2 regions of the Agromyces chitinivorans genome follow, and region 2 is predicted to be linked to the other one. Evidence: riboswitches for the same ligand, from Rfam matches in the RefSeq annotation. Region 2 holds a riboswitch; the other holds the start of a gene.

Region 1 (6,424 bases), on a different contig from region 2:
AGCTGCAGCGACAGGTCGGTGCCCGCGGTGCGTGCGAGGTGGGCGACCAGGAGCCCTGCGCGCATCTTCGAGATCTCGGCGCGCGCCTCGGCCTCGTCGGCCTGGGCGGCGAGCTCCGCCTCCCGCGCGAGGGCCGCGTCGAGCTCGTCCTGCGCGAGGTGGAACGCCTCCGCGGCGACCTGCGCGTCGCGCACCGCGGCATCCGCGGCGTCCTGGAGCCCGGCGAGGAGCTCGGACACCCGGTCGATCTCCGCCTGCGTCGCCGCCTCGTCGCCCTTCGCCGCCTCGATCTCGGCCCACGACGGGTAGTCGGGTGCCGCGAAGGCGGGAGCGGCGACGCCGCCCGACGCCGCGAGCACCCCCACCGCGACGCCGGAGAAGAGCGTCGCGGACTGCCGCCGCCGCAGCGGCCCGCGGGCGTCAGCCAAGCGGCACTCCGCGCGCGGCCATGAACGGCTGCGGGTTGATGCGGTACCCGTTCTGGAACACCTCGAAGTGGAGGTGGCACCCGGTGGACGCACCCGTGCTGCCGGAGCTGGCGATGTTCTGCCCGGCGCTCACGGTCTGCCCGACACCGACGAAGACGCCGCCGTACCGGATGTGCGCGTAGCCCGTGGCGATGCCGTTGCCGTGGTCGATCTTGATGAAGTTGCCGTAGGTGCCGGAGTAGCCCGCGTAGACGACGACGCCGGAGTGGGCGGCGTAGATGGGCGCGGAGCATCCGGTCGCCAGGTCGGTCGCGTAGTGGAAGCCGCCGGAGCACCCGCCCGGGGTGCAGATGCTGGTGCGCGGGCCGTAGGTGCCGCTGATGTACCCGTACGCCGGGATCGCCCAGCCCTGGCTGCTCGTGGTGCCGCCCGCGAGGCCGCCTCCACCGCCCGACGCCGCCGCTGCGGCGGCCGCCGCAGCGGCCCGCGCCGCCGCCGCAGCCGCAGCCTTGCGCCGGCGCTCCTCTTCTTCCTTGCGCTTGCGCTCGCCCTCCTGGTAGGCGGCGATCGTGGTCGCCTCCTTGTCCTTGAGGTACTTCAGCTGCTGCTCGAGCTCGATCTTCTTGTCCTCGGACTCGGCGAGCGCCGCCTCGGCGGCGGCCTGCGCCTCCTGCGCGGCGACGAGCGCCTCCTCCGCCGCGATGCGGAGCTGTTCGCGCTCGTCGCGCGCGACGGCGGCCTGCTCCCCGAGCGCCTTCGCGGTGTTCGCGGCCTGCTGCGCCTCCTCGTAGACGCCTGCCGTGCGCTCGACCATCTTGCTCATGTTGCCCAGCTTCGAGAGCAGCTCGTCGGTCTCGGCCGCGGTGCCGGCCTCCAGCATCATGTTGATGCCGAGGTCGGTGCCGCCTGCGCGGTACAGCTGCGCGGCGAGCTGGCCGGCGTTGTCCTCGGCCTCGGCCGCCTCGGCCGCGGACTCGTCGGCCTGCTGCTGGATCTCCTCGGCACGCCGGTTCGCCTCGTCGAACGCCTGCTGGGCGGCGAGCAGCTCGTCGGTACGCCGCTCGGCCTCGGCCCGGGTCTCCTCCACGCGCACCTCGAGCTGCGCGATCAGGTCGGTGATCTCCGAGACCGCGGCAGCGCCGGCGGCGGTGTTCGCCTTGGCCTTCTTGACCTCGTCCCAGGTCGGGTAGTCGGCGGCGTTCGCGGGTGCGGGCGCGGCGACGGACATCGACGCGACGATGAGCAGGGCGCCGAACACCCCGATGGCGCGGCGGAGGCCGGGCAGGGCGGTTCCGACGCGCCGCGCGCGTCGCGGTGCGACCTGCGTCGCCTCCCCCGCCCCGTCTGCCATGGTTCCCCGTTCCCGCCGTTCGGCCGGTTTCGTCACGATCGTCACATCCGTCACATCCGCAACGTCAGCCACAGTAACAACGGACCGCCTGATCCTCGGTATTGCCGGCCGACGTGGTGCTCGGCCCCCGGACGAGGGACGTGCCGAGCGCGACGCTACCCGGGGTCCGGGCCCCCGCCGGGAGCGCCGACGGCCCGTCGCGGGATCGGTTCCGGCCTCGTTTTGGAATCTGGCGGAACTGCCCGTATGCTTGGCTGTCGGCGGTCGCGTCCAGCGCGACACCCGGCCCCATCGTTTAGCGGCCTAGGACACCGCCCTTTCACGGCGGCAGCACGGGTTCGAATCCCGTTGGGGTCACGCTGAACGAAGGTTACAATTCAATACGCAAGGCCCTGTGGCGCAGTTGGTTAGCGTGCCGCCCTGTCACGGCGGAGGTCGCGGGTTCAAGTCCCGTCAGGGTCGCTTCGGCGGATGGGCTCTCCTCGAGAGCCCATCTCCGTATGGGGAACATCTTCGGATGCCCCGCCTGAAACGCATCGTCGGATGCACCAGGCTCTGTAGCTCAGTTGGTAGAGCGCACGACTGAAAATCGTGAGGTCACGGGATCGACGCCCGTCGGAGCCACCAGAACGAGAAGCCCGGGTTCGCCCGGGCTTCTTCGCGTCTCCGGGTGCCGCGGCGCGGCACCGCCCCGCCGCGCTCAGCACTCGATGACGTTCACGGCGAGTCCGCCGAGCGAGGTCTCCTTGTACTTGCGCTTCATGTCGGCGCCGGTCTCGCGCATGGTCGCGATGGCCTGGTCGAGCGAGACGTGGTGCGTGCCGTCGCCGTGCAGGGCGATGCGCGCGGCGTTGATCGCGGTGCTGCTCGCGATGGCGTTGCGCTCGATGCACGGGATCTGCACGAGCCCGCCGATCGGGTCGCAGGTGAGGCCGAGGTGGTGCTCGATGCCGATCTCGGCGGCGTTCTCGACCTGCTCCGGGGTGCCGCCGAGCAGCGCGCAGAGCCCCGCGGCCGCCATGGAGCAGGCCGAGCCGACCTCGCCCTGGCAGCCGACCTCCGCGCCCGAGATCGACGCGTTGCGCTTCAGCAGCAGGCCGATGGCCGCGGCCGTCAGCAGGAAGCGCACCACGGCGTCGTCGCCGAGCTCGCCGACGAACCGGTCGGCGTAGTGCAGCACCGCGGGCACGATGCCCGCCGCGCCGTTCGTCGGCGCGGTCACCACGCGGCCGCCCGCGGCGTTCTCCTCGTTGACCGCGAGCGCCCACAGGCTGACCCAGTCCATCGCGCCGCTCGGACCCGACTCGCCCGCCGCGGACAGCTTCCGGGCGAGGCCGGGCGCGCGCCGGCGCACGCGCAGCGATCCCGGCAGGAACTCCGCCTCCGCGGAACATCCGCGCTCGACGCACTCCCGCATGACGCGCCAGACCCGCAGCAGCTCCTCGCGGACCTCGGCCTCGGGCCGCCGCGCGCACTCGTTCGCGAGCATCGCCTGCGCGATGTCGATCCCCTCGGCTCGACACGTCGCGAGCAGCTCGGCGCCGGACGCGAACGGGAACGGCACGTCCGCGCGCTGCTCGACGACGGTCGGGCGGCCGCCGAGGTCGTCGGCGACGAAACCGCCGCCCACGGAGTAGTACGTCGCCGTGCGCAGCGTCGCGCCGGCGCCGTCGAACGCCTCGCAGGTCAGGGCGTTCGGGTGCCCCGGCAGCCGCTTCCGGCGGTGGAGGACCACGTCCTCGTCGGGATCGAACGCGATGCGCTGCGACCCGCCGAGCAGCAGCGTCCGCTCCGCCGCGACCCGCGCCACCCGGGCGCCGACACTCGCCGCGTCGACCGTCTCCGGGTGCTCGCCGGCGAGGCCGAGGACGACCGCGGCATCCGACCCGTGCCCACGCCCCGTGGCACCGAGCGAGCCGAGGAGCTCGACCCGCACGCGCGCGACCTCCGCGAGCATCCCGTCCGCGGCGAGGCCGTCGACGAACCTGCGAGCGGCGCGCATCGGCCCGACCGTGTGCGAGGAGGACGGCCCGATGCCGATCGTGAACAGGTCCAGCGCGCTCGGCATCGGCGCGGACTCCGCGATCGGGGACGCGGCTGCGGGCCGCATCCGCTCTGCTGCGGTCGTCGGAGGGTGGGTCATCGGAACTCCCGGGTCGGGGCCGGCCGCGCCGGCGTCGGGTGGTTCCTCCCCGCTCTGTCGATGACCTGAGAGATTCGCGCGGCTCGCGCCGCCTTGCCCCGTCGGTGAGCAGACCGTGGCCTGCTGCTTTCCAGAGTTCCCTGTCGTGGCGGTACGGGTGCCTGAGAGATTCCCGGGGAGGGGCTTGCTCCTACGGCGCCGCCCGGGCGGACCCGGCGGGCTCTCCCGCCACGATGCGGGTATTCAGTTCGCTGTTCGTCACGCTAACACGCGGCGCGTCAGCGCGCGCCCGAGGCAACGACCTCGATCACCCCGTCGTCCAGCCCCGGCGCCGGTTCGGCACCGCCGAGGCCGAGCACCGTCGACCAGAAGTACCGGCGCCACACCGGGGCCAGGCCCGCATCGTGGATCGGCAGGACCCACCGCGGCGCGACGCGACGCACGAACTCGACGGTGTCGCCGAGGCGCGCCCACGGCGCGGCGATCGGCACCGCCAGCAGGTCGACCCCCTCCGGCACCGCCGCGTACGAATCGCCCGGATGGAACAGCGAGACCCCGTCGCGCTCGGCGAGCACGAACCCGAGGTTGCCCGGCACGGGCAGCTCCGGGTGGATGGCATCGTGCGTGCCGCCGACCGCGCGCACCGTGAGCCCGGGCAGGTCGAGGTGCCGCCCCGCCTCCATCGCGACGGTCGCGCTCCAGCGCTCCCCCGCCCTCGCGATGACCTCCGGCAGTGCGCAGAGCACCGCGTTCGGATTGCGCGCGTGCAGCGCGGCGAGCCGGTCGGGATCGAAGTGGTCGGCGTGGGCGTGCGTGACGGCGACCACGTCGACCCCCTCGAGCGCGAACGCCGACTCGTCGGCGTACGACCCCGGATCCAGCAGCATCCGCACCTCGTCGCACTCGACGAGCAGCGCCGCATGACCGTGACGGGTGACCCTCATCGCGCGCACCCGACCGCCGGTTCGGCCGGACGCGTCATCCGAGGATCCAGGACCACGTGTCGCGCGTGTACTGCTTCACCTCGGTCGAGGGCCCGATCGCGGGTGGGAACCGGTCGCGCCACTCGTAGGGCCGGGTGGCGTCGATGATCATGCGCGAGTTCGTGCCCTTGCGATCGGGATGGATCGCGGGGTCGAGGTGTCCGCTCAGCGCCCCGGTGAGGATGATCGTGTCGCGCTCCGGATCCGCCCGCGTCGAGACCGCCCAGATCACCTCGTGCAGGTCGGTGATGTCGATGTCGTCGTCGACCACCACCACGATGCGACCGAGGTAGTTGGCCTGGCGCACCTGCGCCGCGACCGTGCCGACCTGCCGCGAGTGCCCCTGGTACTTCTGGGAGATCGCGATGACGTTGAAGAGCCGGCAGCCGCCGACGCTGTGCGTCCAGGCCGCGGTCACGCCGGGGATCCCCGCGGCCGTGATCTCGCGCTTGAGATTGGCACTGCGGCCGTACTGCTGGAACCGCTGGGCCTCGTAGGGCGGCTTCTCGGGCGGGCAGCCGAGGATGATCGGGTTGTTGCGGTAGTAGACCGCACTCACCTCGAACACCGGCTCGGGTCGCGCGGTCGAGGCGTAGTACCCCGTCCACTCGCCGAACGGCCCTTCGATGCGCTCCTTGTCGTGGCGGAGGAACCCCTCGATCGCGATCTCGGCGTCGGCGGGGATCGGCAGGCCCGTGAACCGGCCGGTTATGGTCGGGATCGGGCTGCCCTGCACACCTCCGACCCACTCGAGCTCGTTCACCCCGTTCGGGATCTCGAGGCCGCTCGCCATGAACTGCAGCGGATCGAGCCCGGCGACGATCACGGCGGGCATGTCTTCGCCGTTGTCGAAGTAGCCGTCGCGGTGGAGGCGGCCGTGCTTGCCGGGCGAGATGTACAGCCCCGTGGTGCGCTCGTCGTGCACCTGCACGCGGTACGCGCCCATGTTCACGATGCCGTCGTCGCGGCCGCGCGTGATGATGCCGCAGCCGGTGCCGATGTACGGGCCGCCGTCCTCCGGGTGCCAGAGCGGGGTGGGGAACTTCCACAGGTCGATGTCGTCGCCGGTCATCACGTTCTCGGTGATCGGGCCCTCCGCCACCTCCTCGGTCGGCAGCGGCACGGCCTCGTCGAGGTGCCGGCCCCACGCGTCGCAGAGCGCGAACGTGCCGATGTCGGCGGGGAGCCCGAGCGTCGCCGCGAGTCGCGCGCGGTTGCCGAGCGAGTTCACCAGCACCCGCCACCCCGGCTCGTAGCCCGGGATGCGGTCGAACAGCACCGCAGGCGAGTCCTCGGTGTGGTGCAGCATCTCCGAGACGTGGCCGATGCTCGCCTCGGCGTCGACGCCCTCCACCACGCGCAGCTCGCCGAGCCGATCCATCTCCGCGAGCCACCGGCGCAGCCCGGTCGGCGCGTCGCCGCGGTCGTCGAAGGGCACCGCCTCCGCGTCACCGCGTCCGGGCATCGAATGGGTCGTCAGGGTGTCGGTCACGAGTCCTCCTCGATCGTGCTGATGCTG
Region 2 (6,424 bases):
CGCGACCAGTCGTACCCCGCGGCGCGCGTCGCCGCGTCGATGCCCGGGAACCGCCGGGCCAGGAACGCGCCGCCGAGCGCGGTGGCGTCCAGCAGTGCGGGTGCGCCGCCGTGGCGGCGCATCGCGGCGGCCACCTCGCGGGCCACGACGTCGCGCGGCGCCAGCTCGGCGAGCGGATGCCGCGACGGCATGAAGCGCTCTCCGGCGGCATCCCGCAGCACCGCCCCCTCGCCGCGCACCGCCTCGGAGACGAGCGGGGTGCCCGGGGCGGCGAGCGCCGTCGGGTGGAACTGGGTGAATTCGAGGTCGGCGACCCGCGCGCCCGCCCGCCAGGCGGCGGCGATGCCGTCGCCGGTCGCGACCGCGGGGTTCGTGGTGCGGCCGAAGAGCTGCCCGGTACCGCCCGTTGCGAGCACCACGGCGTCGGCCGGGCGGTCGACGAGCTGGCCGTCGACCAGGAGGCGCACGCCGCAGGCGCGGCCCCGGCAGGTGAGCACGTCGGCGAGCATCGCGTGCTCGACGAGTTCGACCGCGCGCGCGCGCACCGTGGCGACCAGCGCGCGCTCGATCTCGGCGCCGGTGGCGTCGCCGCCCGCGTGCACCACGCGCGCCCGCGAGTGCGCGGCCTCGAGCCCGCGCGCCAGGCCGGAGTCGTCGCGGTCGAACCGCGCGCCGAACCGGATCAGGTCGCGCACGCGCGCCGGTCCCTCCTCGCACAGCACGCGCACGGCGGCCGGGTCGCAGTGCCCGGCCCCGGCGCGCAGCGTGTCGAGCACGTGGGCGTCGACCGAGTCGTCGGGGAAGAGCGCGGCCGCGATGCCGCCCTGCGCGTAGCGCGTGCTGCCCTCGTCGAGCGCACCCTTCGTGACCACCGTCACGCGGTGGCCCGCGTCGGCGGCGCGCACGGCGGCGAGCAGGCCCGCGAGCCCGCTGCCGACCACGACCACGGCCGCCATGGTCAGTCCGTCGTGCCGGGGGAGGGCGCCGCGATGGCGTCGGAGACGCGCGTGCCGGCCTTCGCGACGGCGCCGGCGGGCGGCTTGGCCGCCAGCATCCGCTCGAGTGCCACCCGCGCGTGGCCCGCGACGTCCTCGGGCACGGTGATGGGGTTCACCGTGCGGCCCTCGACGAGCTCCTCCAGCACCCAGGCCAGGTAGCCGGGGTGGATGCGGTACATCGTCGAGCACGGGCAGACGACGGGGTCGAGGCAGAAGATCTCGTGCTCGGGGTGCTCGGCGGCGAGGCGCTGCACGAGGTTGATCTCGGTGCCGATCGCGAAGCTCGACCCCGCGGGGGCGGCGTTGATGGCCTTCACGATGAAGTCGGTCGAGCCGTAGCCGTCGGCCGCGTCGACCACGGGCATCGGGCACTCGGGGTGCACGATGACCTGCACGCCCGGGTGCTCGGCGCGCGCGGTCTCGATCTGGTCGACCGTGAAGCGCTTGTGCACCGAGCAGAAGCCGTGCCAGAGGATCACCCGCGCGTCGTGCAGCTCGTCCTCGGTCGAGCCGCCGAGCGGCTTGCGCGGGTTCCACATCGGCATGTGCTCCAGCGGCACGCCCATCGCCTTGGCCGTGTTGCGGCCGAGGTGCTGGTCGGGGAAGAACAGCACGCGCTGCCCGCGCTCGAACGCCCACTCGAGCACCGTCTCGGCGTTCGACGAGGTGCAGACGATGCCGCCGCGCTCACCGCAGAAGCCCTTGAGCGCCGCCGACGAGTTCATGTAGGTCACCGGGATGACCGGCACGCGGCCGTCGGCGTCGGGCTCGGTGCCGTAGACCTCCTCGAGCTGCTCCCAGCACTCCATGACGGAGTCGAGGTCGGCCATGTCGGCCATCGAGCAGCCGGCCGCGAGGTTGGGCAGGATCACGGCCTGCTCGGCGCCCGAGAGCATGTCTGCGGTCTCGGCCATGAAGTGCACGCCGCAGAACACGATCGCCTCGGCCTCGGGCTTCGCCTTGGCGGCGTTCGCGAGCTGGAACGAGTCGCCCACGAAGTCGGCGTGCCGCACCACCTCGTCGCGCTGGTAGAAGTGGCCGAGCACGACGACGCGGTCGCCGAGAGTCGCCTTGGCGGCCTCGATGCGCGCGTGCAGCTCGTCCTGCGAGGCCGTGCGGTACGACTCGGGCAGGTCGCCCTGGCGCGGCGAGCCGGTGGGGATCACGTCGCCCATCGACGAGCCGGGACCGTAGCCGATCGGCCCGCGGTCGAACTCCCACGGGCCCTTCGCGAGTTCGGGGGTGCAGGTCGCGCCGGCCTTCGACCCGGTCTGGATGAGCCGGATGCTGCGGTCGACGGATGCCGCGCGACGGGTCTCCACCTCGTCGCGGGCGGGGGGCGTTGCGATGGTCATGCTCTCATCCTCGGGTGGGGCAGGATCGGGTCGGACTCGACCCGATCGTCGTGCGCGCTGCGCAGCGCGCGGGTTCGGGCGAGCGGCCCGGCGTCGGCCAGGTCGATCGAGGCGTCGTACCGGTACAGCTTGGGCGGCCGGTGCGGGGTGCCCGACAGGCGCTCGCCGGTGTCGACGAGCGTGCCGGACGCTTCCATCGTGCGACGGAAGTTCGCGGGGTCGAGGCGGCGCTGCAGCACCGCCTCGTGCACCTCGCGCAGCTGCGCGAGCGTGAAGGTCTCGCCGAGGAACGCGTGCGCGATGCGCGCGTACTCCATCTTCGTGCGGAGCCGCCAGAGCGCGTACTCGACGATGCGGTTGTGGTCGAAGGCGAGCCGCCCGAGCGAGTCGGCGGCGCACCAGCGCACGTTCTCGTCGGCGGTGGCGCGCTCGGCCTCGTCCGACTGCACGAGTGCCCAGTACACGACCGACACCACGCGCCCGCCGGGGGAGCGTCCGATCGCACCGAACGTGTAGAGCTGCTCGAGGTACTTCGGCGCGAGGCCGGTCGTCTCGCCGAGGGTGCGCGCCGCGGCATCCGACAGCTCCTCGTCGTCGGGCAGCCAGCCGCCGGGCAGCGCCCAGTCGTCGAGGTAGGGGTCGCGCGTGCGGCGCACCAGCGGAATCCAGAGCGTGGGCAGTCCGGATGCCTCGTCGCGGCGCAGCGCGAAGATCACCGTCGACACGGCGAGGCGCGCGTCGTGCGTGCCCACGGGCTCCACCGGCATCCGCCCCACCCCCTAAGTGTCAGTCTGACTCGAAGACCGCGTCCATCTTAGTGTCACCCTGACCCGAACACAAACCGCCCCCGCGAACTTCCAGACCCGTCAATTCCCTGCGCTTTGGCGAGCCAGACCGCAGTTTCCTGACGGGTCTTGCGTGTCGGGTCACGTAGGTGGCTCGAGACCCGTCAGAAAACTGCGCTCCCAGCGGGGAGAGCGCAGCTTCTTGACGGGTCTCAGCGGGGCGGGGAACCAGGTCTGCCGCGTCTCTGGTCTTCAGGTGCGAGGCATGCGGAGTCGGCGTTCGATTCGCTCCACCGCGTCGCAGGAGGCCGTCGTCGTGAGCGTCGCGTCAACGTCGTCCGAGGTCAGGCGGATCATGTGCCAACCCGCGTCCTGGAGCCGTTCGATGCGTCGGATGTCACGACGGAAGCGTTCGCGCTCGCGATGCGTGTCGCCCTCGTACTCCACTCCGAGAAGGTCGTCCGGGTACGCGAGGTCGATCTCTGCGATGAGTTCGCCCTTCTCGTCGACGACTGGATGGTTCAGCACCGGCTCCGGCAATCCTGCACGGCAGAGCATGAGCCGAGCTTCGGTCTCCTTCGGTGAACGGGCGCCCGCGCGGACGTCGACGAGTGCATCGCGGGCGCGAGCCGCTCCGCGAAGGCGCGGCGTTCGCTCGATCGAACGCTGGAGCGCCTCGTCCTCGGTGAGGGCAGGGAGATCGCCGTAGGACCCGCGGGGCGACACCAAGTAGTCGCCGACCACGATGAGCTCGTCGACGGAGAGCATCCCGGCGAGGTGGCGCCAGGTGGTCGGAGCATCCGTCACCAGCAGGCCATCGACCTCGATGACCTTGGTGCATCGGCTCGACAGCTCGTGCCCGACGACCCCGCGAGTGCGGGGCCCGCGCCACTTCCCGACGCTCGAGACGTGGACACGCGGGTCTCGTTCCAGCCTGCGGGGGAGCGGACAGCCTAAGAGCAGTGCGGCCGTGGTGTGGCTGAAGCACTGACCCTCGGCGAGTCGCACCTGATAGGCCGACGCGAGCGGTGGTGCGTCTTGGGCGGACCGAACCCCGTGGAACGGAGCCACGATGTCGGGTGCGGCGAGCCGCCGATGTCCGACGCCGTGCTTCGCGGCATCCCCAGTCGTGAATGACACGCGGGACACGAGATCGGCGGGGAGTCGGCTCGGACTTCGCATGCTGACACTGTCTCCAACGAGCCGGACTTCGGCGGTGCCGCATGCGCACACCCCCCGAGAGGGTGCCCGTTCGCGCCTGTGGAGGACCTACCCCTGGTCGCCGATACAACGCCCGTCAAGAACCTGCGTTCTCAGCGCTGGGAGTGCAGGCTCTTGACGGGTCTCGAGACCACGGGGACGGGTCGTGCGCGAGACCCGTCAAGAAACTGCGCCATGAGGCGCGAGAGCGCAGGAGATTGACGGGTCTGGGGCCGGACCGGGCTCGCGCGCAGCGCGGGGCGAGGATTCCCGGATTCGGTTGGTAGGCTGTGCGCACAATCGCATATCGGGCCATCGACGCGTTGCGGGAGAGCCGGCTGGGCCGGCACCGAAGGAGCAAGCCTCCCCGCCAATCTCTCAGGTCACAGACCGCAGCGAGCAGGCCGCTCTGAAAAGCGGATGCCACGAGCATCCCGCCCACGGTGAAAGCGCACCCCACGGGGTCCGTGAAACTCTCAGGCACATGACAGAGGGGGAGTTCTCGACCGCGGCAGCATGCCGCGCGCGCCGTGCGACGACAGGAGAACTCCGTGACCGAACGCCTGAGCCCCCTCGATGCGATCCACCGCGCCGCCGGCGCGACCTTCACCGACTTCGCGGGCTGGCAGATGCCCGTGCGCTATTCGTCCGACCTCGCCGAGCACAAGGCGGTCCGCACCGCGGCGGGCATCTTCGACCTCTCGCACATGGGCGAGATCGTGGTCGTCGGGCCCGAGGCCGACCGCGCGCTCGACTACGCGCTCGCCGGCAAGCTCTCGGCCAGCGCCGAGGGTCAGGCGAAGTACACGCTGCTGCTCGCGCGCCACGGCGGCGTGATCGACGACCTCGTGGTCTACCGCACGGGGGCCGACCGCTTCCTCGTCGTCGCCAACGCCGCCAACGCCGCCCACGTCGCCGACGAGCTGCGCGCCCGCACGGCGCCGTTCGACTGCGAGGTGTTCGACGAGTCCGACGACGTCGCCCTTGTCGCGGTGCAGGGGCCGAAGGCCCTCGAGATCCTCACCACGACGCCCGGCTTCGGCATCCAGGGCGACGGCAACGACCACGACGACTTCGTGCATGCCGTCACCGGAATGAAGTACTACCGCGCCGTCGCGGCCGAGTTCGCCGAGCAGCCGGTGCTCGTCGCGCGCACCGGCTACACGGGCGAGGACGGCTTCGAGCTCTACGTCTCGCCCGACCAGGCGCCCGCCCTCTGGGAGGCGCTCGTCGAGGCCGGCGAGCCGCTCGGGCTCGTGCCGGCGGGCCTGGCCAGCCGCGACACGCTGCGCCTCGAGGCGGGCATGCCGCTCTACGGGCACGAGCTCACCCGCGACACGTTCCCGGCGCAGGCGGGGCTCGGGCGCGTCGTCGCGCTCGCCAAGGAGGTCGACTTCGTCGGCCGCGCCGCGAGCGAGGAGGGGCCGGCGGCGGATGCCCCGGTGCTGGTCGGGCTCGCGAGCGAGGGCCGCCGCGCGGGCCGCGCCGGGTACGCGCTGTTCGACGGCGAGGGGGCGGATGCCTCCGAGGTCGGCGTGATCACGAGCGGCGCGCTGTCGCCCACGCTCGGCCACCCGATCGCCATGGCCTACGTCGCTCCGCGTCACGCGGCGACGGGCACCGCGCTGTATGTCGACGTGCGCGGCACGCGCATCGCCGCATCCGTCGTCGACCTGCCCTTCTACCGCCGCGAGCAGTAGCCGCGCCGTCCGGCGAACCCGCCACCCACCACGAACCGCACCGCCCACCGAGCACCGCGACCCACCGATCCGAGGGGAACCCCATGACCGACCTGAACGACCTGAAGTACACGAGCGACCACGAGTGGGTGCTCGTCGACGAGGATCCCGCGGAGGGCGTCGACGCGGGCGGCGTGGTCGTGGGCATCACCGCCTACGCCGCCGAGAAGCTGGGCGACGTCGTGTTCGTCGAGCTGCCCGCGGTCGGCACGGCCGTCGCCGCAGGCGACGTCGTGGGCGAGATCGAGTCGACGAAGTCGGTGGGCGAGCTCATCTCGCCGGTCGACGGCACCGTGACCGAGGTGAACGAGCGCGCGGTCGAGGAGCCCGAGCTGCTCAACAGCGAC

What was found. A riboswitch is a leader RNA that binds a small molecule or an ion and turns the genes downstream of it on or off. The one in region 2 is predicted to bind glycine.
Region 1: it holds a riboswitch for glycine, as region 2 does, so the genes downstream of both, ABZK10_RS01835 (L-serine ammonia-lyase) here and gcvT (glycine cleavage system aminomethyltransferase GcvT) in region 2, are expected to answer to the same signal.

What each region holds. Positions count from the first base shown of each region.
Region 1 is NZ_JBEPJZ010000001.1:370,456-376,879, forward strand. It holds gene ABZK10_RS01810 (C40 family peptidase) at 1-428, opposite strand, end outside; gene ABZK10_RS01815 (M23 family metallopeptidase) at 421-1,779, opposite strand; tRNA gene ABZK10_RS01820 (tRNA-Glu) at 2,064-2,136, shown strand; tRNA gene ABZK10_RS01825 (tRNA-Asp) at 2,168-2,241, shown strand; tRNA gene ABZK10_RS01830 (tRNA-Phe) at 2,331-2,406, shown strand; gene ABZK10_RS01835 (L-serine ammonia-lyase) at 2,480-3,847, opposite strand; glycine riboswitch at 3,975-4,058, opposite strand; glycine riboswitch at 4,062-4,160, opposite strand; gene ABZK10_RS01840 (MBL fold metallo-hydrolase) at 4,201-4,866, opposite strand; gene ABZK10_RS01845 (UbiD family decarboxylase) at 4,901-6,397, opposite strand.
Region 2 is NZ_JBEPJZ010000002.1:812,033-818,456, reverse strand. It holds gene nadB (L-aspartate oxidase) at 1-956, opposite strand, end outside; gene nadA (quinolinate synthase NadA) at 959-2,353, opposite strand; gene ABZK10_RS16560 (NUDIX hydrolase) at 2,350-3,120, opposite strand; gene ABZK10_RS16555 (putative endonuclease domain-containing protein) at 3,391-3,882, opposite strand; glycine riboswitch at 4,655-4,741, shown strand; glycine riboswitch at 4,743-4,836, shown strand; gene gcvT (glycine cleavage system aminomethyltransferase GcvT) at 4,890-6,038, shown strand; gene gcvH (glycine cleavage system protein GcvH) at 6,122-6,424, shown strand, end outside.